4 regions of the Cronobacter muytjensii ATCC 51329 genome follow, and region 4 is predicted to be linked to each of the others. Evidence: predicted binding sites of a transcription regulator. Region 4 holds the regulator's gene; each other region holds the start of a gene.
The links. The regulator PurR, encoded in region 4, represses purine synthesis genes. The targets are predictions, from matches to a motif close to CANGCAAACGTTTGCNTG.
Positions count from the first base shown of each region.

Region 1: the regulator PurR is predicted to act here: its motif matches at 2,159-2,176, upstream of carA (glutamine-hydrolyzing carbamoyl-phosphate synthase small subunit).
Region 2: the regulator PurR is predicted to act here: its motif matches at 3,263-3,280, upstream of purL (phosphoribosylformylglycinamidine synthase).
Region 3: the regulator PurR is predicted to act here: its motif matches at 3,093-3,110, upstream of pyrD (quinone-dependent dihydroorotate dehydrogenase).

Region 1 covers NZ_CP012268.1:3,308,746-3,314,567, forward strand. Annotated here, with positions in the region: gene carB (carbamoyl-phosphate synthase large subunit) at 1-771, opposite strand, end outside; gene carA (glutamine-hydrolyzing carbamoyl-phosphate synthase small subunit) at 790-1,938, opposite strand; gene dapB (4-hydroxy-tetrahydrodipicolinate reductase) at 2,405-3,226, opposite strand; gene AFK63_RS15205 (alanyl-tRNA editing protein) at 3,416-4,048, opposite strand; gene AFK63_RS15210 (LysR family transcriptional regulator) at 4,143-5,048, shown strand; gene rihC (ribonucleoside hydrolase RihC) at 5,050-5,822, opposite strand, start outside.
Region 2 covers NZ_CP012268.1:720,163-725,984, forward strand. Annotated here, with positions in the region: gene AFK63_RS03420 (PTS transporter subunit EIIC) at 1-439, shown strand, start outside; gene yfhb (phosphatidylglycerophosphatase C) at 443-1,078, shown strand; partial or broken gene tadA (tRNA adenosine(34) deaminase TadA) at 1,179-1,580, shown strand; gene mltF (membrane-bound lytic murein transglycosylase MltF) at 1,540-3,099, opposite strand; gene purL (phosphoribosylformylglycinamidine synthase) at 3,367-5,822, shown strand, end outside.
Region 3 covers NZ_CP012268.1:2,457,672-2,463,493, forward strand. Annotated here, with positions in the region: gene rlmKL (bifunctional 23S rRNA (guanine(2069)-N(7))-methyltransferase RlmK/23S rRNA (guanine(2445)-N(2))-methyltransferase RlmL) at 1-75, opposite strand, end outside; gene AFK63_RS11455 (YcbX family protein) at 178-1,284, shown strand; gene zapC (cell division protein ZapC) at 1,281-1,823, opposite strand; gene pyrD (quinone-dependent dihydroorotate dehydrogenase) at 1,989-2,999, opposite strand; gene ssuE (NADPH-dependent FMN reductase) at 3,248-3,823, shown strand; gene AFK63_RS11475 (sulfonate ABC transporter substrate-binding protein) at 3,816-4,787, shown strand; gene ssuD (FMNH2-dependent alkanesulfonate monooxygenase) at 4,784-5,822, shown strand, end outside.
Region 4 covers NZ_CP012268.1:2,059,767-2,065,588, forward strand. Annotated here, with positions in the region: gene AFK63_RS09565 (MFS transporter) at 1-1,031, opposite strand, end outside; gene cydH (cytochrome bd-I oxidase subunit CydH) at 1,297-1,386, opposite strand; gene purR (HTH-type transcriptional repressor PurR) at 1,679-2,704, shown strand; gene punR (DNA-binding transcriptional activator PunR) at 2,723-3,637, opposite strand; gene punC (purine nucleoside transporter PunC) at 3,749-4,912, shown strand; gene cfa (cyclopropane fatty acyl phospholipid synthase) at 5,212-5,822, shown strand, end outside.

The sequences.
Region 1 (5,822 bases), 1.2 Mb from region 4:
GGTCAGCGTCTGGGCCGGGGCCACGGTGATGGAGTCGCCGGTATGGATGCCCATGGCGTCGAAGTTTTCGATAGAGCAGACGATGATGCAGTTGTCATTTTTATCACGCACCACTTCCATCTCGTACTCTTTCCAGCCGATCAGCGATTCGTCAATCAGCAGCTCTTTGGTCGGGGAAAGGTCGAGGCCGCGGGCGCAAATTTCTTCGAATTCCTCGCGGTTATACGCGATGCCGCCGCCGGTGCCGCCCATCGTAAAGGACGGGCGAATGATGCACGGATAACCGACATCCGCCGCGACAGCCAGCGCTTCGTCCATATTATGGGCAATGCCGGAGCGCGCGGTTTCAAGGCCGATTTTCTTCATCGCCACGTCGAAGCGGCGGCGGTCTTCGGCTTTATCAATCGCGTCGGCAGTGGCGCCAATCATGGTGACGCCAAACTCTTCCAGTACGCCCTGACGCTCCAGTTCCAGCGCGCAGTTCAGCGCCGTCTGGCCGCCCATGGTCGGCAGCACCGCATCCGGACGCTCTTTTTCGATGATTTTACGCACCACTTCCCAGTGGATCGGCTCAATATAAGTCGCATCCGCCATCTCCGGGTCGGTCATGATGGTCGCGGGGTTGGAGTTCACCAGAATGACGCGGTAGCCCTCTTCACGCAGCGCTTTACACGCCTGGGCGCCGGAGTAGTCGAATTCGCACGCCTGGCCGATAACAATCGGACCGGCGCCAAGAATCAGGATGCTTTTAATGTCTGTACGTTTTGGCATTTTCTCTCTGTCTCCTGATTACTTAGCGTCTTGACGATACTGCTTAATTAAATCAATGAAATGGTCAAACAGCGGCGCGGCATCATGCGGCCCCGGGCTCGCCTCCGGGTGCCCCTGGAAGCTGAACGCCGGTTTATCGGTGCGGTGAATGCCCTGCAACGTATTATCGAACAGGGATTTGTGAGTCACGCGCAGCGTGGCGGGCATTGAGGCTTCGTCAACCGCAAAGCCGTGGTTCTGGGCGGTGATCATCACGCAGTTGTTGTCGAGATCTTTAACCGGGTGGTTGCCGCCGTGGTGGCCGAACTTCATCTTCACGGTTTTCGCGCCGCTCGCCAGCGCCAGCAACTGATGGCCAAGGCAGATGCCGAAGACCGGCACGTCGGTGTCGAGGAATTTTTTAATGGCGTCGATGGCGTAATCGCATGGCGCCGGGTCGCCGGGACCATTTGAGAGGAAGATGCCGTCCGGGTTCATTTTCAGCACGTCTTCCGCCGGTGTCTGCGCCGGGACGACCGTCAGGCGGCAGCCGCGGTCCACCAGCATACGCAGAATGTTGCGCTTCACGCCGTAGTCGTAAGCCACCACATGGTAAGGCAGTTCTTCTTCTTTCTTCGCTTCCGGCAGCTCGCCTTTAAGCGTCCAGCTGCCCTGGGTCCAGCTCCAGGCTTCTTTAGTGGTCACTTCTTTCGCCAGATCCATGCCGTTGAGGCCCGGGAAGGCTTTCGCTTTTTCAAGCGCCAGCGCGGCATCGACATTATCCCCTGCGATGATGCAGCCGTTCTGGGCGCCTTTCTCACGCAGCAGACGCGTCAGCTTACGAGTATCGATATCGGCAATCGCCACGATGTTATGGCGCTTCAGGTAAGAAGAGAGATCCTCGGTGTTGCGGTAGTTGCTGGCAATCAGCGGCAAATCGCGGATCACGAGGCCCTGAGCATGTACCTGGGAGGACTCAGCGTCGGCGTCGTTAGTACCGACATTACCAATATGGGGATAAGTAAGAGTGACAATCTGGCGGGAGTAGGAAGGATCAGTGAGGATTTCTTGATAACCGGTCATAGAAGTATTGAAAACGACTTCCCCTACTGCCGTACCTGTTGCCCCGATGGCCCGACCGTAGAATTGGGTTCCGTCTTCCAGAACCAACAGCGCTGACTTAATCAAAACGTCCTCCAGGGAATAAACAGTCAATTTATTTGCATATTAATTCAACCGGTGTGGCTAAATCAATGCAAAAACGCCTGAACAGCGAATTTTTGGCAAACGGCGGCATTCTAGAGATAACCCAGGGGGAAGTCTACCTGAAAACGCACTTTTTATTGTTATTTTGGCGCCTTTAATGAAAACAGCGAGAATGAGAGGCAAAAAACACAGAAAACGAAGCGCGGAAAACGGTTGCTGGACAAGAAAAATAAAGCGGAAGCATAACACAGCTTTTAAAGTGGACCAAACGGTCAAAATTCACAACCTGATAACGAAAAAACACTCATAAAGTTAGTTTTTAAGAGCACTTTAACCTTAAAATCGTTAAGAACGCCAAAAACAGCAAAATAAAAAAGGGCAATAATTTATTGCCCTTCCAATCAAAAAGTTACGATTGTAATAACCACATCACGATGGGTAATAATAATTACAAATCATTAAGATTAAGCACATCACGCATATCATAAAAGCCATTTTTACGGGATTTTACCCACAATGCCGATCTCACCGCGCCGTTTGCAAATGTCATACGGCTGGACGCTTTATGGGTAATTTCGATGCGCTCGCCGATATCAGCAAACATGGCGGTGTGCTCACCCACGATATCGCCCGCGCGTACCGTGGCGAACCCAATGGTGCCGGGCTCTCGCTCGCCAGTGTGGCCTTCGCGAGCGTATACCGCGCAGCTTTTCAGATCTTTATTCAGCGCGCCGGCAATCGCCTCGCCCATTGCCAGCGCCGTGCCCGAAGGCGCGTCGACTTTATGACGGTGATGCGCTTCAATAATTTCGATATCGGTGTAATCGCCCATCACCTGCGCTGCTTTTTCAAGCAGTTTAAGCATGACATTAACGCCCACGCTGAAGTTGGCGGCGAAAACCACCGGGATAGCCGTCGCGGCATCACGAATCGCGGCTTTACCGGCGTCGTCAAAGCCGGTGGTGCCGATGACCATGCCTTTACCCTGCGCGCGGCAGAACGCCAGATGGGCGAGCGTGCCCTCCGGGCGCGTGAAATCGATAAACACATCGAAGTCATCTTTTACTGCCTCAAGGCGGCTCTGAATAATAACGCCGGTCGCGCCAGCGCCTGCCAGCTCGCCGGCATCCGCGCCCAGCAGCGTCGAGCCGTCGCGCTCAAGCGCCGCGCCCAGCGCCACGCCTTCCATTGAAATTGCCGCCTGGATTAATTGCCGTCCCATACGGCCACCCGCCCCCGCGATCGCGACGCGGACCTGTGCATCATGCATATTTATACTCTTCAGATTGCTTAGAAATCGCTCTCAGGTTAACCAGCCTGACCGCAGGCCGCCAGCGGAAAACCGGGATAATTAGAAAATTATGACAAAACGGCGGGGATATCAGTAAAAGCTGTAGTAACCATTATGTTATTAAGGTTATACAGTAGAGACGGCAGGCGTTTGCGCCTGCCGCGAGGGTTAATCCGCAAGCTGGTACGCCACCAGCAGTTGCCCCTTTTTCACTTTAATACTGGTGAGCGTGACCTCGCCCACCTGCGACAGCGAGGCGACATGCGTGCCGCCGCAGCCATAGACCGGCAGCTCGCCGAAACGCACCTGACGCCGCCCGTCGACGAAATCCACCTTGCGCGGCAGATTGGCCGCAACCCATTCCGTAATAACCGCCGTAAACGCCGCGCTCCCGGGCGCGTCGGTGGCCGTATCCGGGGCAAAGGTGATTTTGCCTTCGCCGGGCCAGTGGTGCGCCTTGACCGGACGCCAGCCAAGCCGCTCGCCCGCGTACCCAATCAGATGCCCGGCGGAGTGCCAACGGGTATGGCGTGTGCGCAGCGGTTCGTCCACCACAAGCGTGGCGGGGCCGTTTGCCAGCGGCTGCGCCAGCAGATGAATGACCGTGTCGCCGCGGCTCTCTACGCGCAGCACCGGCGCGCCGTTGATCGTGCCGCTATCGGCGGGCTGCCCGCCGCCCTGCGGGTGAAACAGCGTCCTGTCCAGCTCCACTTCATAGTCGCCCTGCGCGTTTTGCTCGCAGCGCAGCACCGTCGCCTCGCCCGTTAAGGCGTCACTCAGGTAGTAGTCTCGTTGTGTCATCGTTGTCCTCCCGGTTCATCACACAGTATATTTATTATTGCCGCTGCGATAATCCTGCGCGGCGACAACGAACCTTTGCATCAGGCGCACAAATATGAATTTAGCTCTACTGCCCGATATCGCCGTTTTCGTCCAGGTGGTGGAGAGCGGCAGCTTCTCCGCCGCCGCGCGAAAGCTTGGCAGCACGCCCTCTTCCGTCAGCCGCAGCGTTTCACGTCTTGAGCGTGAGCTGGGCTGCAAGCTGCTGGTGCGCACCACCCGCAAGCTGCGCCTGAGCGAGGCAGGCTGCGGCGTGTTTCAGCGCGCCGCCAGCATGATGGACAACGCCCGCGATGTCATGGCGCTCGGCGGCACCGCCTCGCAGGCACCGCAGGGTCGGGTCACGCTCGGCGTGCCGAAAGCCGTAGGCCGTTTCGTGATCCACCCGCTGATGGAAGAATTTCTGGCGCGCTATCAGGAAGTTGATATCTGCCTGCGTCTCGAAGACCGCTATATGGATTTGATTGATGATGAAGTGGATCTGGCGCTGCGTATCACCGACTCGCCCTCTCCCGGCTTGTATGGCAAGCCGCTGATGCCGATAGAGCACCTGCTGTGCGCTACCCCGGCGTACCTGGCGCGCCACGGCACGCCGGAGCATCCGCAGGAATTACGTCAGCACAGCTGCATCAGCCTTGGCGAGACGGCGGCGGACGCTCGCTGGAAATTTCGCCGCGACGGAAAAAGCGTGGTGGTCCAGACGCGCGGGCGCTACGCGGCCAACCATACCGGCGTGCGCCTCGACGCGGTGAAGCGCCATCTCGGTATCGGCAGCCTGCCGCGCTTTACCGCAAGCGATGCACTGGCGGCAGGCGAGATTGTACAGGTGCTGCCGGCATGGGAGTTTATCAGCAGCTATTCAGGCAGGCTCTGGCTACTGTGGTCGGCGGGACGTCATATGCCCGCCAAAATCCGGGTGCTCATTGACTATCTGACGGAAAAACTGTCTGCGAGGCCGTGAGCTAAGGCGCCAGCGCCAGTGTCTGCGCCACCCATTCGCGAAACGCGGCGACGTCGATTCCGAGCGCCACCTGCGCATTAGCGGGCCGGTTTAACCGGCCTTCGATATCCACAACCGTGGTGCCCGCCGTGTAGTCGCCGCGGGTTTCCACCGCAACGAAACAGCGCTTAAGCGTGAACAGCTCAGGCTTAACCACCCAGGCGATAGCGCAGAGATCGTGCATGCGCAGCCCAGTCGTCATGCTGCCTGCGCGATAATGACTGAAGAGCGCGTGGAGCAGTCGGCCCGTCCGGTTCAGCGCGGGCAGCGCGGCGAGATAGTCGGGCGTCAGCACCGCCTGATGCGTGACGTCGAGCCCGCACATCACAATTTCAATGCCGCTCTCAAACACCCGCGCGGCCGCTTCAGGATCGATGGCGATATTAAACTCGGCGTTCGGCGTGAAGTTGCCGCGCCCCGCGGAGCCGCCCATCATCACCAGCCGTTTGATTTTCGCGGTACACGCCGGGTAGTGCGTCAGCAGGAGAGCGATATTGGTCAGCGGCCCGATGGTGACAATGGTCAGCGGCTCGGGGCTTGCCATCAGCCGCGCAAAGATGGCCTGAAACGCCGGAACATCAAGTATCTGCCGGTCATGTACGGTGAAATCAAAGCCATCCATGCCTGATTCGCCATGAACCGAGGCGGCATCGCGCAGCGGGCGCACCAGCGGCGTGGCCGCGCCCTGCGCGACCGGCACATCAGCCTGCCAGAAATGCAGCAGTTGCAGCGCGT
Region 2 (5,822 bases), 1.3 Mb from region 4:
GGGGCTGGTGCCCATTCATGTCGAACTGGTGCAGGCGCACGGTTATAACGCGCTGTTTCCTATCCTCGCGATGGCGGGCGTCGGCCAGATTGGCGCGTCGCTCGCGGTACTGATGAAAACCCGCAACGCGCGGCTGAAAAAGGTCATTAAAGGCGCGCTGCCGGTCGGGCTGCTCGGCATCGGCGAGCCGCTTATCTTCGGCGTGACGCTGCCGCTTGGCAAACCGTTTATCGGTGCCTGCCTCGGCGGGGCGGCAGGCGGCGCGATTATCAGCTACTTTAAAGTGGCGACGGTTATCACTTTCGGCATCTCCGGTTTGCCGCTGGCGTTAACCATCGTGACCGGAAAAGTGATGCTCTATCTGTTAGGCTATCTGGTAGCGGTGATCGCCGGTTTTCTGTTTACGTGGTTCCTGGGCTTTAACGATCCAGAGGAGTAAGGTTTGGCCAATAACGAGCGTCGGGTAGTGTTTTTTGATCTGGATGGCACGCTGCATCAACAGGATATGTTCGGCACCTTTATGCGCTATCTGCTGCGGCGTCAGCCGCTCAACCTGCTGCTGGTTATTCCTCTGCTGCCCGTCGTGGTCGGCGGGCTGTTAATTAAAGGGCGCGCTGCCCGCTGGCCGATGAGCCTGCTGCTCTGGGGCTGCACATTTGGCCATAGCGAGGCGCGTCTTAAAGCGCTCGAAAACGATTTCTCCGGCTGGTTTCGCCAGCATGTGACCGCGTTTCCGGTCGTGCATGAGCGCCTGACCGGCTATCTCACCAGCACCGACGCCGATGTCTGGCTTATCACTGGCTCTCCGCAGTCGCTGGTGGAGCAGGTCTATTACGACACCCCGTGGTTGCCGCGCGTAAACGTCATCGCAAGCCAGATGGAACGCCGCTTCGGCGGCTGGGTGTTGACCCTGCGCTGCCTCGGCCATGAAAAAGTGGCGCAACTGGAGCGACAGATAGGCACGCCGCTGCGCCTCTACAGCGGCTACAGCGACAGCAAGCAGGACAACCCGCTGCTTTACTTCTGCCAGCACCGCTGGCGCGTGACGCCCCAGGGGCAGCTTCAACAGCTCGAATAAGGCGCGCGTTTCGCAACCCATAAACGGTGTGTATAATGCCGCCCGCCTTATACTCCCGGAGAACACCGTGTCACAGACTGAACTCACCCATGAATACTGGATGCGCCACGCGCTGACGCTGGCGCAGCGCGCCTGGGATGAGGGCGAGGTGCCGGTAGGGGCGGTGCTGGTGCACAATAATCAGGTGATAGGCGAAGGCTGGAACCGTCCGATTGGCCGTCACGATCCCACTGCCCATGCGGAGATCATGGCGCTGCGCCAGGGCGGGCTGGTGCTGCAAAACTATCGCCTGCTGGAAACCACGCTCTATGTCACGCTTGAACCCTGCGTGATGTGCGCAGGCGCGATGGTGCACGGGCGCATCGGCACGCTGGTGTTCGGCGCGCGCGACGCCAAAACCGGCGCGGTCGGCTCGCTGATGGATATCACAGGCCACCCCGGCATGAACCATCAGGTGCAGGTTATCGAGGGGATAATGGCGCCAGAGTGTTCGGCGATGCTGAGTGCGTTTTTCCGACAGCGCCGGCTTGAGAAAAAGGCCCTAAAGGAAGCGACGAAAAGGGCGACGGGAACAGACCCTGCGGCGTGATGCCCGTCGGGTAGCGCTGCACAAGCTTAGGCTGAGCCGAGGCCACCGCCTGTTTTTCTTTCTCCAGCAAATACCCCACCAGGCTTATCTGGTATTTCCGGATATTTTCCACATACGCGTAAGCTTCATGGCCGCGCGCGTAGCCATAGGTCAGTTTGCTGTAATAAGGCCGCTGGCTCAGGAGCGGCAGCCGCTGCTTCACATCCGCCCAGCTGTCCGGGTTGCCTTTCTGCTTCGCCGTTAACACGCGGGCGTCCAGCATATGCGCGTAGCCCATATTGTACGCCGCCAGCGCAAACCAGATCCGCTCCTCTTCCGGCACGCTTTCCGGTACTTTGCTCATCATATCTTTCAGATAACGCGCGCCGCCGCTGATGCTCTGTTCGGCGTCGAGCCTGTCGGTCAGGCCCAGGCTTTGCGCCGTATTGCGGGTCAGCATCATCAGCCCGCGCACGCCGGTCGGCGAGGTGGCCTGGCTGTCCCAGTGGGATTCCTGATACGAAATCGCCGCCAGCAAGCGCCAGTCGATGTCAGTGGCGTATTTTTCAAACAGCGGCTGGAGCTCCGGCAGCACATTATCGACGGCGCGCAGGAAGCTGCGGGTATCGACATAATCGAAATCATTGCCGTGGCCGAGGTATTTTTCTTCAAGGCGCGCCAGCGTACCGTCTTCGTTAATCTGGTTAAAAAAGTCGAGCAGGGCGGCGGAAAGCGAGTTATCGCCGCTGCGGCGGCTAAACCAGGTCACCGGCTGTTCGTCGCTCAGATCCAGCGCCACCGCCAGTTGCGGGTGGACGCGCTGAAACAGGCCGATAGCCACCGAGTCGGCAATGGTGTAATCCAGTTGCCCCTGCGCCACCTGCAACATCAGCTCGTTACTGCTGAGCTTAGGATCGACCCGCCAGCTTAAATCCGGGTAGCGAGTCTCCTTCAGGTGTTGCAGCTCGCTTAGCGCGACATGACCGGGCGCGATGGTTAGCTGATCGTCTTTGATACTGGCGAGGCTGCGCGGGCGCAGGCTGCCGACGCGGTAAACCATCTGCTGCGACACCGAGTAATAAATGGGGCCAGCCTGATAGTGCTGGCTGCGCTCTTCGTTATAGACCAGGCCTGCGGCGAGCAGATCGGCCGTGTTATTGTCGAGGTCATCAAACAGCTGGTTGATATTCTGGCGCACGGTGACTTCGAGCTTGACGCCCAGATAGTCGGCAAACGCCTGGCTGAGCTCATAATCGAGCCCGGAGATCGTCTCATTGACGCGATACATGGTCAGCGGCGTGGCGATAGTGCTGACGCGCAAAACCCCCCGCGCCTGAATAGCGGCGATACGGTTATCGGCTTTGCCGGACCAGGGAATGGCCGGCCATAAGGCCACTGCCAGCAGCAGGGTAACGACGCCGATGAGCAGATAATTAAGCTTTAATTTTTTCAATTAGTTAATTCTCTGCGTTGCCGTGAGGCTCAGCGAACAATCGTTAATAAACCGTTTCGTTTGAATGGCATGGAGCGGCATTTTGCGCAACAAAGCGACACTTGGCAACTAATTAGAGGAATTGGTCACACCAAACGTTAACGCGACGGTGGGATTTTATTTCTACGCAAACGGTTTCGTCAGCGCGCCGGATTCTCTATAATGACGCCCGTTTTCCCCCTTGCGCCCACTGAGGTGCCCTCCGGCGCTTCGAAGACGAGAGACTTGATGATGGAAATTCTGCGTGGTTCGCCCGCTCTGTCGGCATTTCGTATTAACAAACTGCTGGCTCGTTTCAAAGACGCTCACCTCCCGGTGAAAACCATTTATGCCGAGTATGTTCATTTTGCTGACCTCGCCGCACCGCTGAATGCCGAAGAGCACGCGCGCCTTGAGCGCCTGCTGAAATATGGGCCGAGCCTTGCGGGCCATGCTCCGTCCGGACGCCTGCTGCTGGTCACGCCGCGTCCCGGCACCATCTCTCCCTGGTCCTCTAAAGCGACAGATATCGCCCACAACTGCGGGCTCAGTCAGATTAAACGCCTGGAGCGCGGCGTGGCGTACTACATTGACGCCGACGCGACGGCGGGCGATGACGCCTGGCAGCAGATAGCGGCGGTGCTGCACGACCGCATGATGGAGAGCGTCTTCGGCGCGCTGGAAGAGGCGGCGCAACTGTTTTCGCATCATGAGCCCGCGCCGGTGCAGAGCGTGGATCTGCTGGGACAGGGCCGTCATGCGCTGGCCGACGCCAACGTACGTCTGGGGCTGGCGCTGGCGGAAGATGAAATCGACTACCTGCACGACGCGTTCACCCGCCTGGGGCGCAACCCGAATGACATCGAGCTCTATATGTTCGCGCAGGCCAACTCCGAACACTGCCGCCACAAAATTTTCAACGCCGACTGGGTTATCGACGGCGAAAAACAGCCGAAATCGCTGTTTAAGATGATCAAAAACACGTTCGAGAAGACGCCGAACTTCGTGCTCTCCGCCTATAAAGACAATGCGGCGGTCATGGAAGGCTCCTCGGTGGGGCGTTTCTACGCCGACCATGAGGCGGGCCGCTACGCCTTCCATCAGGAGCCGGCGCACATCCTGATGAAAGTGGAAACGCATAACCACCCCACCGCCATTTCGCCGTGGCCGGGCGCCGCGACGGGCTCCGGCGGCGAAATCCGCGACGAAGGCGCGACGGGGCGCGGCGCGAAGCCGAAAGCGGGCCTGGTGGGTTTTTCCGTCTCGAACCTGCGTATCCCGGGCTTTGAACAGCCGTGGGAAGAGGATTTCGGCAAGCCGGATCGCATCGTCACCGCGCTCGACATTATGACCGACGGCCCGCTTGGCGGCGCGGCGTTCAACAACGAATTTGGCCGCCCGGCGCTGAACGGCTATTTCCGTACTTATGAAGAGAAAGTGGCGAGCCACAACGGCGAAGAGCTGCGCGGCTATCACAAGCCGATTATGCTCGCGGGCGGCATCGGCAACATCCGCGCCGACCACGTGCAGAAAGGTGACATTCCGCCAGGGGCTAAGCTGATTGTGCTTGGCGGCCCGGCAATGAATATCGGCCTCGGCGGCGGCGCGGCGTCCTCTATGGCGTCCGGCCAGTCCGACGCCGATCTCGATTTCGCCTCGGTACAGCGCGATAACCCGGAAATGGAGCGCCGCTGTCAGGAGGTCATCGACCGCTGCTGGCAGCTGGGCGAGGCCAACCCGATCCTCTTTATTCATGACGTCGGCGCGGGCGGTCTTTCTAACGCCATGCCGGAGCTGGTGAGTGACGGCGGCCGCGGCGGGCGCTTTGAACTGCGCGATATTTTAAGCGACGAGCCGGGCATGAGCCCGCTGGAAGTCTGGTGTAACGAGTCCCAGGAGCGTTACGTCCTGGCTGTGGCTCCGGAGCAACTGGCGCTGTTCGACGAACTTTGCCGCCGCGAGCGCGCGCCTTACGCCGTCATTGGCGAGGCGACCGAAGAGCTGCATCTGACGCTCAACGACAGCCACTTCGACAACCAGCCGGTGGATATGCCGCTCGACGTACTGCTCGGCAAAACGCCGAAAATGACGCGCGATGTCACCCGCCTGCAGGCGGCGGGTCAGCCGTTTGACCGCACCGGCATTACGCTTGCCGACGCGGTTAAACGTGTATTGCACCTGCCGACCGTTGCCGAAAAAACCTTCCTTGTGACGATTGGCGATCGCACCGTGACCGGCATGGTGGCGCGCGATCAGATGGTCGGCCCGTGGCAGGTGCCGGTGGCCAACTGCGCGGTGACCACCGCAAGCCTCGACAGCTACTACGGTGAAGCGATGGCAATGGGCGAACGTGCGCCGGTGGCGCTGCTGGACTTCGCCGCCTCCGCTCGCCTGGCGGTGGGTGAAGCGCTCACTAACATCGCGGCGACGCAGATCGGTGATATCAAACGCCTGAAACTTTCCGCTAACTGGATGGCGGCGGCAGGGCACCCGGGCGAAGACGCCGGTCTCTACGAGGCGGTGAAAGCGGTCGGCGAAGAGCTTTGTCCGCAGCTGGGCCTGACCATTCCGGTCGGCAAAGATTCGATGTCGATGAAAACCCGCTGGCAGCAGAATGGCGAGCAGCGCGAGATGACCTCGCCGCTGTCGCTGGTCATCTCGGCGTTCGCCCGCGTGGAAGACGTGCGCCGCACCGTGACGCCGGA
Region 3 (5,822 bases), 400 kb from region 4:
CGCGCCCAGGTTTTCCAGTTCAGTTTTTAACAGCTCTTCGAGCCCACGCGCCGTACTGGCAAACAAAGCATTCATATCGTCACTTCAGTAAAAAGAAAATTGTGGCGCATTATAGCCAATCCGCCACGCATGTCATAAAGTTGCCCTTCTATTTCTTATGCCGGGAGGGCTCACGCCATGGTTTTATCACAGCTTTTTATTCATCCGGTGAAATCAATGCGTGGATTGCAGGTCTCTCACGCGCTGGCAGACGTCAGCGGTCTGGCGTTTGATCGCGCGTTTATGGTGACGGAAACGGATGGCACCTTTATTACCGCGCGCCAGTTTCCGCAAATGGTGCGCTTTACGCCTGCCCTGCTGCCGGATGGCCTGCATCTTACCGCGCCGGATGGCAGCAGCAGCGCCATTCGCTTCGCCGATTTCCTGCCCGTGGCCGCGCCCACCGAAGTCTGGGGCAACCATTTCACCGCGCTTATCGCGCCGGATGCTATAAACCAGTGGCTGAGCGGCTTTTTTGGCCGTGACGTCCAGCTGCGCTGGGTCGGCCCGTCGCTCACACGCCGCGTAAAGCGTCATCCGGAAGTACCGCTCGGTTTCGCCGACGGCTACCCGTACCTGCTCGCCAATGAAGCCTCTTTGCGCGATTTGCAAAAGCGCTGTCCGGCAGGCGTCGCCATGAATCAGTTTCGCCCCAATCTGGTGGTGACCGGTGTTGAGGCCTGGGCGGAAGATACCTGGAAAGTCATTCGCATCGGCGAGGTCGTTTTTGACGTCGCCAAACCGTGCAGCCGCTGTATTTTTACGACCATCAGCCCCGAGCGGGGACGCAAGCATCCGAGCGGCGAGCCGCTGGCGACGCTGCAAAAATTCCGCACGGCGCTTGATAACGGGGATGTCGATTTCGGTCAGAATCTGATTGCCCGCAACCGCGGCGTCATTCGCGCAGGCGATTGCGTGGAAGTGCTGGCGACCGGCCCGGCACGCCCGTATGGTGCAGGCGATGTGGAAGAGCGCGTGGCACCGGCCACTGCCGCGGCGGCACAGGTGTCGATAGAATGGGAAGGCAAGCGCTTTGATGGCAATAACCAGCAGGTCGTGCTGGAACAACTGGAGCAGCAAGGGATCCGGGTGCCGTACTCCTGCCGCGCCGGGATCTGCGGCAGCTGTCGCGTAACGCTGCTGGAAGGTCAGGTGACGCCGCTTAAGCAGAGCGCGCTGGGCGATGACGGCACCTTCTTAAGCTGTAGTTGCGTGCCGGCGGGCGCGGTGCGGCTCGCTCGTTAAACAGCCTGATCAAGGCTCAACTGCGGCGCACACGCCAGCGGTTTGAGCCTGTCGTTCATGATTTTAATCGCATCCCCTAACTGCATTGCGCGGCCTGCGATCGTCAACACTGGCTGCGCCAGCAGGCAGAGCGTGGCGTTATCGCCCGGCTCCACCACCAGCAGGCTCACCGCCTCACCGCTGTCGCTCAGCCATACGCAGGCCGCATCGCCACAGCCAGGCAGCCACTCTTCGTCATGCGCTAAAAAGTGCCAGCTTTTCGGCATCTGGGGTTTGAGGAAACGGATGGCGACCAGCGCGTTCAGCACCAGTTCGGCGCGCTGCTCAGCGGCGAGAGGCAATTCACGGCATTTTTCATCGAAGGAAAACCAGAGCGCGGCGTCATCGACGCAGAATCCGGAAGGATCGAACGCGTCGGGTGTGAGCATTTTGCGGGCGAAACGCGAGCGAAACAGCATGCCGTTGGCCAGATCGAGCATCATCCGGTCGTGCTCATTATCATAATACCAGCGCCAGTTGTCGTCCGGCTTTATACGCATTGTCATCCCCCTACCGCTCTGAAACTAAAAATATTTCCTTTATTTTGCCGCTTCGTTTATTCCCTCATTAATCTAAGACTATGACGTTTAAATTAGCAACAACCGCGGAATATAAAACAACCAGGGCTGAAAATAAAGCCCTGGTCGTCCTGGATAAGGAAATGCTTAAAGGTGGGTCACAATTTCTTTGACGAGCGGCGGGCCTTTAAAAATAAAACCGGAATAGATCTGAATAAGCGAAGCGCCAGCCGCCATTTTTTCACGCGCGGCGATAACAGAATCAATCCCGCCGACGCCGATAATGGGCAGGCGTCCTTGCAGCTCCTGATTTAACAGGCGGATGATTTCTGTGCTTTTTAATTGCAGAGGACGCCCGCTTAATCCGCCGGTTTCATCGCAATGTTTCATGCCCTGCACGAGAGTACGATCGAGCGTGGTATTGGTGGCTATTACCCCGTCAATATTATGACGTACCAGGCTGCCGGCGACCTGGATCAATTCTTCAATGGAAAGATCCGGCGCGATCTTTACTGCAACCGGCACATATTTATGATGCTTTTGCGAAAGCTGCTGCTGCTGCGCTTTAATCGCGCCGAGCAGATCGTCCAGCGCATCGCCATATTGCAGCGAACGCAGACCGGGGGTATTCGGTGAAGAGATATTAATGGCGATGTAACCCGCATAAGGAAACACCTTTTCCATGCAGATCAGATAGTCATCTTTCCCCTGCTCCACCGGCGTGTCTTTATTTTTGCCGATATTAATGCCGAGCACGCCGTCAAAGTGCGCTCTTTTAACATTCTCCACCAGGTTATCCACGCCGAGATTATTAAAGCCCATGCGGTTAATCAGCCCCTCCGCCTCCACCAGACGGAAGATACGCGGCTTGTCGTTGCCCGGCTGCGGACGCGGCGTTACGGTGCCGATTTCGACCGAGCCGAAACCCAGCGCGCCGAGCACATCGATGCACTCGCCGTTTTTATCAAGGCCTGCGGCAAGCCCCAGCGGGTTTTTAAACGTCAGCCCCATACAGGTGACCGGTTTCGCCGGCACGTTCTGGCGCATCAGCGCCTCAAGAGGCGTGCCCGTAATACGGCGCATTTGCTGGAAGGTAAATTCGTGAGCGCGCTCGGGGTCGAGCTGAAACAGGGCTTTTCGAACGAAGGGGTAGTACATGAACTCTCCTGGATTCCCGGTATGCAAACCGGGGCGCTATTATCTGCGATCCGCTTCACAAAGGGAATTGACCTGCGGCAAAAAAGACCGGCACAGGCAAACGTTTTCTTCCCGCCGCGCTGATTATGCGTTTTTCGGCAAAGTATCGCCGAAATTTTTAGTTTCTCGCCGCGCGCCCCTCTGCCACTATCCTCTCATATTGTTATTAATGTTAACTGAAAACTTACTTTTTGTTATAAGGAGGTGGTATGCGGGTTATTACTCTGGCGGGAAGTCCACGTTTTCCGTCACGCTCCAGCGCCCTGCTCTCTTATCTCGCAGGCGAACTGACCCGGCTTGATGTTGAGGTCTGCCACTGGCATATCCAGAATTTCGCCGCCGACGATCTCCTTTACGCCCGTTTCGACAGCCCCGCGCTGCTCACGCTTATTGAACAGCTACAGCAGGCGGACGGCGTGATTATCGCTACCCCCATTTATAAAGCGTCCTTTTCCGGCGCGCTGAAAACGCTGCTCGATCTCCTGCCCGAACGGGCGCTTGAGAAAAAAGTGGTGCTGCCCGTCGCGACAGGCGGTTCGGTCGGCCATCTGCTGGCGCTCGACTACGCCCTTAAGCCGGTGCTGAACGCCCTCAAAGCGCAGGAGATCCTGCACGGCGTCTTCGCCGACGACAGCCAGGTGCTCGATTACCATCACCAGCCGCGCTTTTCGCCGCTGCTGCAAACGCGTCTTGACGAGGCGCTGGACACTTTCTGGCAGGCGCTGACGCGCCGTCATCAGGCGCCCTCTGCGCCGCACTTCACAAGGAGAACGTTACATGCTTAATCTTTTGCGCCGTCACGCCGCGCCGCTGCTGGTAGTAAGCTTCACGCTCTTCGCCGCAGGCGCCAGCGCCGCCGCGCCGCAGCCCGAGGCGCTACGCATCGGGTATCAGAAAGGCTCCGTGAGCATGGTGCTGGCGAAAAGCCATCAGCTGCTGGAAAAACGTTATCCGCATACCAAAATCAACTGGGTTGAATTCCCGGCGGGCCCGCAACTGCTGGAGGCGTTGAATGTGGGCAGTATCGATCTCGGCAGTACTGGCGATATTCCGCCGATATTCGCGCAGGCAGCCGGCGCGGATCTGGTGTATATCGGCAGCGAGCCGCCAAAACCGAAAGCCGAAGTACTGCTGGTGGCTGAAAACAGTACGATTAAAAGTGTCGCCGACTTAAAAGGCCATAAGGTCGCCTTCCAGAAAGGCTCCAGCTCCCACAACCTGCTGCTGCGCGCGCTGCAAAAAGCCGGACTGAGCTTTCAGGATATCCAGCCGGTCTATCTGACGCCCGCGGATGCGCGCGCCGCCTTCACGCAGGGCAACGTCGACGCCTGGGCCATCTGGGACCCGTACTACTCCGCGGCGCTGATTCAGGGCGGCGTGCGGGTGCTGACCAACGGCACCGATCTTGACCTCACCGGCTCGTTCTATCTCGCCTCCCGCCCGTACGCGCAGAAATATGGCGCGTTCCTGTCCGGCGTGCTGGACAGCTTCAGCGAGGCGGACGCACTCACCCGCAGCCAGCGCGCAGAGAGCGTGAAGCTGTTTGCGCAGAGCATCGGCCTGCCCGTGCCGGTGATTGAGCGCTATTTCGATCACCGCCCGCCGACCCGCATCACGCCCGTCAACGAAGAGACCGCCGCGCGCCAGCAACACACTGCGGATCTGTTTTATGACAATCATCTGGTACCGAAAAAAGTCGATATCCGCAGCCGCATCTGGACCGGCGCAACCGAAGGAGAGAAATCATGAGTCTGAATCTGTTCTGGTTTTTACCGACCCACGGCGACGGCCACTATCTCGGCAGCGACGCAGGCGCCCGCCCGGTCGATCACGGTTATCTGCAACAAATCGCGCAGGCCGCCGACCGCCTCGGATTTACCGGCGTGCTGATCCCGACCGGGCGCTCGTGCGAGGACGCCTGGCTGGTCGCCGCGTCCATGATCCCGGTAACCCAGCGGCTCAAATTTCTGGTGGCGTTGCGCCCGTCAGTGGTGTCGCCGACCGTAGCAGCGCGCCAGGCGGCAACGCTCGACCGGCTTTCGAACGGCCGCGCGCTGTTTAACCTGGTGACCGGTAGCGACCCACAGGAGCTGGCGGGCGATGGCGTTTTCCTCGATCACACCGCCCGTTACGAGGCATCAGCGGAATTTACCCGCGTCTGGCGCCGTCTGCTGGAAGGCGAAAAAGTCGATTTTGACGGCAAGCATATCAAGGTGCGCGGCGCGCAACTGCTGTTCCCGCCGGTGCAACAACCGCGCCCGCCGCTCTATTTTGGCGGATCGTCGGACGTAGCGCAGGATCTGGCCGCCGAACAGGTCGATCTCTACCTGACCTGGGGCGAGCCGCCGGAACAGGTAAAAGAGAAAATCGCCCAGGTACGCGCCAAAGCCGCGGCCCACGGGCGCACGGTGCGCTTTGGCATTCGCCTGCATGTTATTGTCCGCGAAACTACGGAAGAAGCCTGGCAGGCCGCCGACCGGTTGATCGCCCATCTCGACGACGAGACGATCGCCAAAGCGCAGGCGGCGTTCGCGCGTCAGGATTCCGTCGGCCAGCAGCGGATGGCCGCGCTGCACGGCGGGCGTCGCGACCGGCTGGAAATCAGCCCCAATCTGTGGGCAGGCGTAGGTCTGGTCCGCGGCGGCGCGGGCACAGCGCTGGTGGGCGACGGCCCGACGGTCGCGGCGCGGATTAATGAATATGCGGCGCTCGGTATCGACAGCTTTATTCTTTCCGGTTACCCGCATCTGGAAGAGGCGTATCGGGTGGGCGAGCTGCTGTTCC
Region 4 (5,822 bases):
GCCGCCGCGCCAAGCGCGTTGCCGAGGTTAAACGCGCCGATATTCACCGATGACGACAGGCCAGGCGCTTCGCTGGCGACGCGCATCACGCGCATCTGCAGCGGCGGCACCACTGCGAACGTCGCCGCGCCCCACACCACCATGCTGACCGCCGCGCCGATCTCGGTTTTCGCAAGCCACGGAATAGCCGCCATGATGACGATAAGCAGCAGCAGAAAGCCCTTCAGCGTGGCGCTTACCGAGCGGTCCGCCAGACGGCCGCCGAGATAGTTGCCAATGGAAAAACCAACGCCAATCAGTACCAGCATCGCGGTAACAAACGCCGGAGTGGCGTCAGTAATATGATGCAGCACCGGGGCGATATAGGTATAGAGCGTGAACATCGCGCCCGCGCCGAGCACTGTGGTCAGCAACGCGCTCACCACCTGCGGGCGCATCAGCACCGCCAGTTCGCTTTTCACATCCGGGCGCTCGCCGCTGCCGCCTTTCGGCAGTGAGAACCAGAGGCTCGCCATCGCTATCAGACCCAGCCCTGCCGTGGCGAGGAACGACATGCGCCAGCCGATGGTTTCGCCAAGCCAGGTCGCCGCAGGCACCCCGCCGATATTGGCGATGGTAAGCCCCATAAACATCGTCGCGACGGCGCTCGCCTGCTTATGCTTAGGCACCACGCTTGCGGCCACCACGGAGCCAAGCCCAAAGAACGCGCCGTGGTTGAGGCTGGTGAGAATACGCGAGGCCATCAGCGTCATGTAATCCGGCGCCAGCGCCGACAGCACATTGCCTGCCGTGAAAATCGCCATCAGGAAAATCAGGGCGCTGCGCCGGGCGCGATGCGACAGCAGTAGCGTCATCAGCGGCGCGCCGACCATGACCCCAACCGCGTAGGCGCTAATCAGCATACCGGCTGCGGGGATCGAGACGTTAACGCCGTGGGCGATCACCGGCAGCAGCCCCATCGGGGAAAACTCGGTCGTGCCAATGCCAAAAGCACCAATGGCCAGTGCCAGTAAAGGGAAATTGACTTTCATTAATTGCTCCAGAAATTGTACAACAGCGCCGGGAATTCACGGCGTTACAGCAGGATGCAGGAAGAATGGCATTTTCAGGTCGAAAAGATAAGTAACAAAAACAGCAAAATATTATTGCGAAGGTGTTAATGAACTCGCAAATAGTGTTATCAGCGAATCATAAGGGAATAAGGTGAAAAAGAAAGGCGGTAACGAAAGAAAACGGGTTAAACGCAGGAATTGTAAAAAGAAGACGGGAGAACAGGCGCGCTCCCCCGCGACACCCTTAATGCAGAATGGCGGTAAACGCGCCCGCCACAATTAAACCCAGTACAATAAAAGTGGTGACCAGCGAAAATTTCAGATCGGTACTCATGGTTTTCTCCTTAAAGACCCCATAAAAAACAGGTAGAGCGCATTTTTGCATAAACGCGCCGAAAAATCCTGCGACATTTAACCAGATATGCGTTTTCCCTCTTCCCCTTTCGATAAAGATAAGCCAAAATTCGTCGCTACTTTATTCGGTACCGGCCATCGACCCCTCCTCACGATAAATGTCGCGTTTCCCGGCATGCCGCACGTCCCCTCGTGGCACACAGGGGTGTGTACAGGCAAACGATTAACCCGTGATTTTACAGGGCTCAGCGAGGGGTCTGGAGTGATGATTAATGGCAACAATTAAAGACGTCGCGAAGCGAGCAAACGTTTCTACTACAACAGTCTCACATGTAATTAACAAAACCCGTTTTGTGGCGGAAGAGACGCGCAACGCGGTGTGGGCGGCAATTAAAGAATTACATTATTCGCCGAGCGCCGTGGCGCGCAGCCTGAAGGTGAACCACACCAAATCCATCGGCCTGCTCTCCACCAGCAGCGAAGCGCCCTATTTTGCGGAAATCATCGAAGCCGTTGAGAACAGCTGCTTCGCGAAAGGCTATACGCTGATCCTCGGCAACGCCCATAACAATCTGGAAAAGCAGCGCGCTTATCTGTCAATGATGGCGCAAAAGCGCGTCGATGGCCTGCTGGTGATGTGCTCGGAATACCCCGAGCCGCTGCTCGCCACGCTCGAGGAGTACCGTCATATCCCGATGGTCGTGATGGACTGGGGTGAAGCCAGAGCGGATTTCACCGACTCGGTTATCGATAACGCCTTCCAGGGCGGATACCTCGCGGGGCGCTATCTCATTGAGCGCGGCCATCGCGATATCGGGGTGATTCCCGGCCAGCTTGAGCGTAATACCGGCGTCGGGCGTTTCTCCGGCTTTATGAAGGCGCTGGAAGAAGCGATGATTAAAGTGCCGGAAAACTGGATTGTGCAGGGCGATTTCGAGCCGGAATCGGGCTATCGCGCGATGCAGCAGATCCTCTCCCAGCCGCAGCGTCCTACCGCTGTGTTCTGCGGCGGCGATATCATGGCGATGGGCGCGATTTGCGCCGCCGACGAGATGGGCCTGCGCGTGCCGCAGGATATTTCCATCATCGGCTACGATAACGTGCGCAACGCCCGCTTTTTCAGCCCGGCGCTGACCACCATCCATCAACCGAAGGAAACGCTGGGTCAGACCGCGTTTAATATGCTGCTTGATCGCATCATTAATAAACGCGAAGAGTCCCAGACTATCGAGGTGCACCCGCGCCTTATCGAACGCCGCTCGGTGGCGGACGGTCCGTTCCGCGACTATCGCCGTTAATCCCTGCCGGGAGCCCGCTCAGTCTGGCTCCCGCAGCCACTCCTTGTTCAGCGTTTCACTGTCCCCCAGGTAATCCAGCAGCCAGCGCAGCGCGGGCGAGGCGTCACTTTGCCGCCACGTCAGGCAGCAGGCGGCGTCCGGGAACGGGTTTTCCAGCGTCAACGCCCGCCACTGGCCGCGGTCCAGCCAGGGTTTTGCGAAATGCGTCGGCACCATGCCGATACACAGTCCCTCGCTCAGCGCGTCGGCGGCGCAGTGCCAGTCCGGCACCACCACGCGATGCTGGTTATCAAGCAGCCAGGTGATGCGTTTGGGCAGCGAGCGCGAGGTGTCTTCCAGCACCAGCGACGGGTAATCGCGCAGACTGTCATCGCTGAGCGCGCCCGCGTGCTGCGCCAGCGGATGATGGCTCGCCACCACGCAGCGCCAGCTCAACATGCCCATATCACGAAACGCGAAGCGCCCGCCGCCCACCGGCACCGCCTGGGTGGCGCCGATGGCGACTTCCACGCGTCCGTCCGCCAGCGCGTCCCAGACGCCGTTAAACACCTCCTGCGACACCAGCAATTCGACATCGGAAAAGTGGCGGTAGAAATCAAGCACCAGCCGACGCGTGCGTTCGGGGCGCACGATATTATCGACCGCGATGGAGAGCTGCCCGCGCCAGCCGTTAGCAATCTGCTGGCACTGCTGACGGGTGATCATCATTTTTTTGATAACAGAACGCCCTTCCCGCAGAAACCAGGCGCCAGCGGGCGTCAGCACCACGTCACGATGGCGACGTTCAAACAAAGAGACCGCCAGCCACTCTTCAAGCTGGCGCACGGTATAGCTGACGGCAGAAGGCACGCGATGGAGTTCCGCCGCCGCCGCGCTGAAGCTGCCGTTGCGCGCCACCGCGTCTACCACTTCGAGTGAATACTCAGACCACATTTTCTGCCTGCAAAAATTTTGAATGGAAACGGCAAATATTAACGTTTCACAAGCCGGTTTGCACTCCGTACACTCCGGGCTCTTTCGCGTATTACGAAGTGAGCAAAAATTATGCGACCTACAAAAGGCTTTCTTTGCTGGCTGGCCGGGCTGAGCGTGCTCGGGTTTCTCGCCACCGATATGTATCTGCCGGCGTTCGCGGCAATTGAAGCGGATCTCCATACAGCGCCGTCCGCTATCAGCGCCTCCCTGAGTCTGTTCCTCGCGGGCTTTGCGCTCGCGCAGCTAGCCTGGGGGCCGCTCTCTGACCGTTTCGGCCGTCGCCCGGTCTTGCTGGCGGGGCTCGGGATTTTCGCGACAGGCTGCCTTGGCACCGTCTGGGTAGAGAGCGCAGGCGCGCTGCTGGCGCTGCGCTTTATTCAGGCAGTCGGCGTTTGTGCGGCTGCGGTAAGCTGGCAGGCGTTGGTGACGGACCGCTACCCGGCCCAGCAGGCGCGGCGTATTTTCGCCACCATTATGCCGCTGGTGGGGCTCTCCCCGGCACTGGCGCCGCTGCTTGGCAGCTGGATCCTGAACCATTTCGACTGGCAGGCGATTTTCGTGGTACTGTTCGCCATTACGCTGCTGCTGATGATCCCGGCGCTGCGTCTGCCCGCAGGCGCGCCGCAAGGCAACCACGACGGCGAGCCGCTGAGCTTCGCCATGCTGCTGCGCTCGCCCGCCTATAGCGGCAATGTGCTGATCTACGCCGCCTGCTCCGCCAGCTTTTTCGCCTGGCTGACCGGTTCGCCGTTTATCCTGCACGCGATGGGCTACAGCCCGGCGGTGATAGGCTTAAGCTATGTACCGCAGACTATCGCCTTTCTTATCGGCGGCTACGGCTGTCGCAGCGCGCTGCAAAAATGGCACGGCGAGAAGCTGCTGCCGTGGCTGCTGGTGGGCTATGCGCTAAGCGTGATCGCCACCTGGCTTGTAGGCTTAAGCGATGCGGTGACGCTGACGACGCTGCTTATTCCCTTCTGCCTGATGGCGATGGCGAACGGCGCGATTTACCCTATTGTCGTGGCCGCCGCGCTGCTGCCCTTCCCGCAGGCGACCGGACGCGCCGCCGCGCTGCAGAATACTTTGCAATTGGGGCTGTGCTTTGTGGCGAGTCTGGTGGTTTCGTGGCTGGTCGCAACACCGCTGCTTTCCACCACCAGCGTGATGCTGGCGACAGTCTTGCTGGCGGGTCTTGGCTGGCGGCTTCGCGGGCGTCAGGTCAGCGTGCGGTAATCAGGCGGGCGATAATATGACGTTTTTGTTATTAGCGTGCTAACTGTCAATGGTTGAATCATCGTAATGCGAGGCCTATACTGATTCGCGGCTCTACGATAAATACCATAAATATTATGTAGTAACGGGAGCCGCTGGCTCCCGTTTTTTCTGGAATGACTATTCTGGCAAGGGGCATCTCCCTTCCTCTGTTCTACGTCGGATATCAGGCTCGCGGACCTTTCCGTGATATTTCTCACATACCGAAAATTGCGACTACGCTGTTTTAAGGTTCTGGTCACATCAGTGATGGAGAAGCTATGAGTTCATCGTGTCTGGAAGAAGTCAACATACCGGATAACCACTGGTATCGCATTGCAGCTGAACTGCTCAGCCGGGCCGGGATCACCGTTAACGGCCCCGCTCCCTCCGATATTCAGGTAAAAAACCCGGATTTTTTTAAACGTGTTTTACAGGAAGGCTCTCTCGGCCTTGGCGAAAGCTATATGGACGGATGGTGGGAGTGCGAACGCCTCGATCTGTTCTTCACCAGGGTGCTCCGTGCGGGGCTCGAAGACCAACTCCCTCACCATTTCAAAGATACGCTGCGCATCCTCGGCGCCCGTCTGTTTAACCTGCAATCGAAAAAGCGCGCCTGGATTGTCGGTAAAGAGCATTACGATCTCGGCAACGATCTCTTCAGCCGGATGCTCGACCCGTATATGCAATACTCCTGCGGTTACTGGAAAGAGGCGGATAATCTGGAGGACGCCCAGCAGGCGAAGTTGCGGCTGATCTGCGAAAAGCTTGAACTCAAGCCTGGTATGACGCTGCTGGATATCGGCTGCGGCTGGGGCGGTCTCGCCGCGTTCGCCGCGCGATATTATGGCGTGTCGGTCACCGGCGTGACTATCTCTGCCGAGCAACAGAA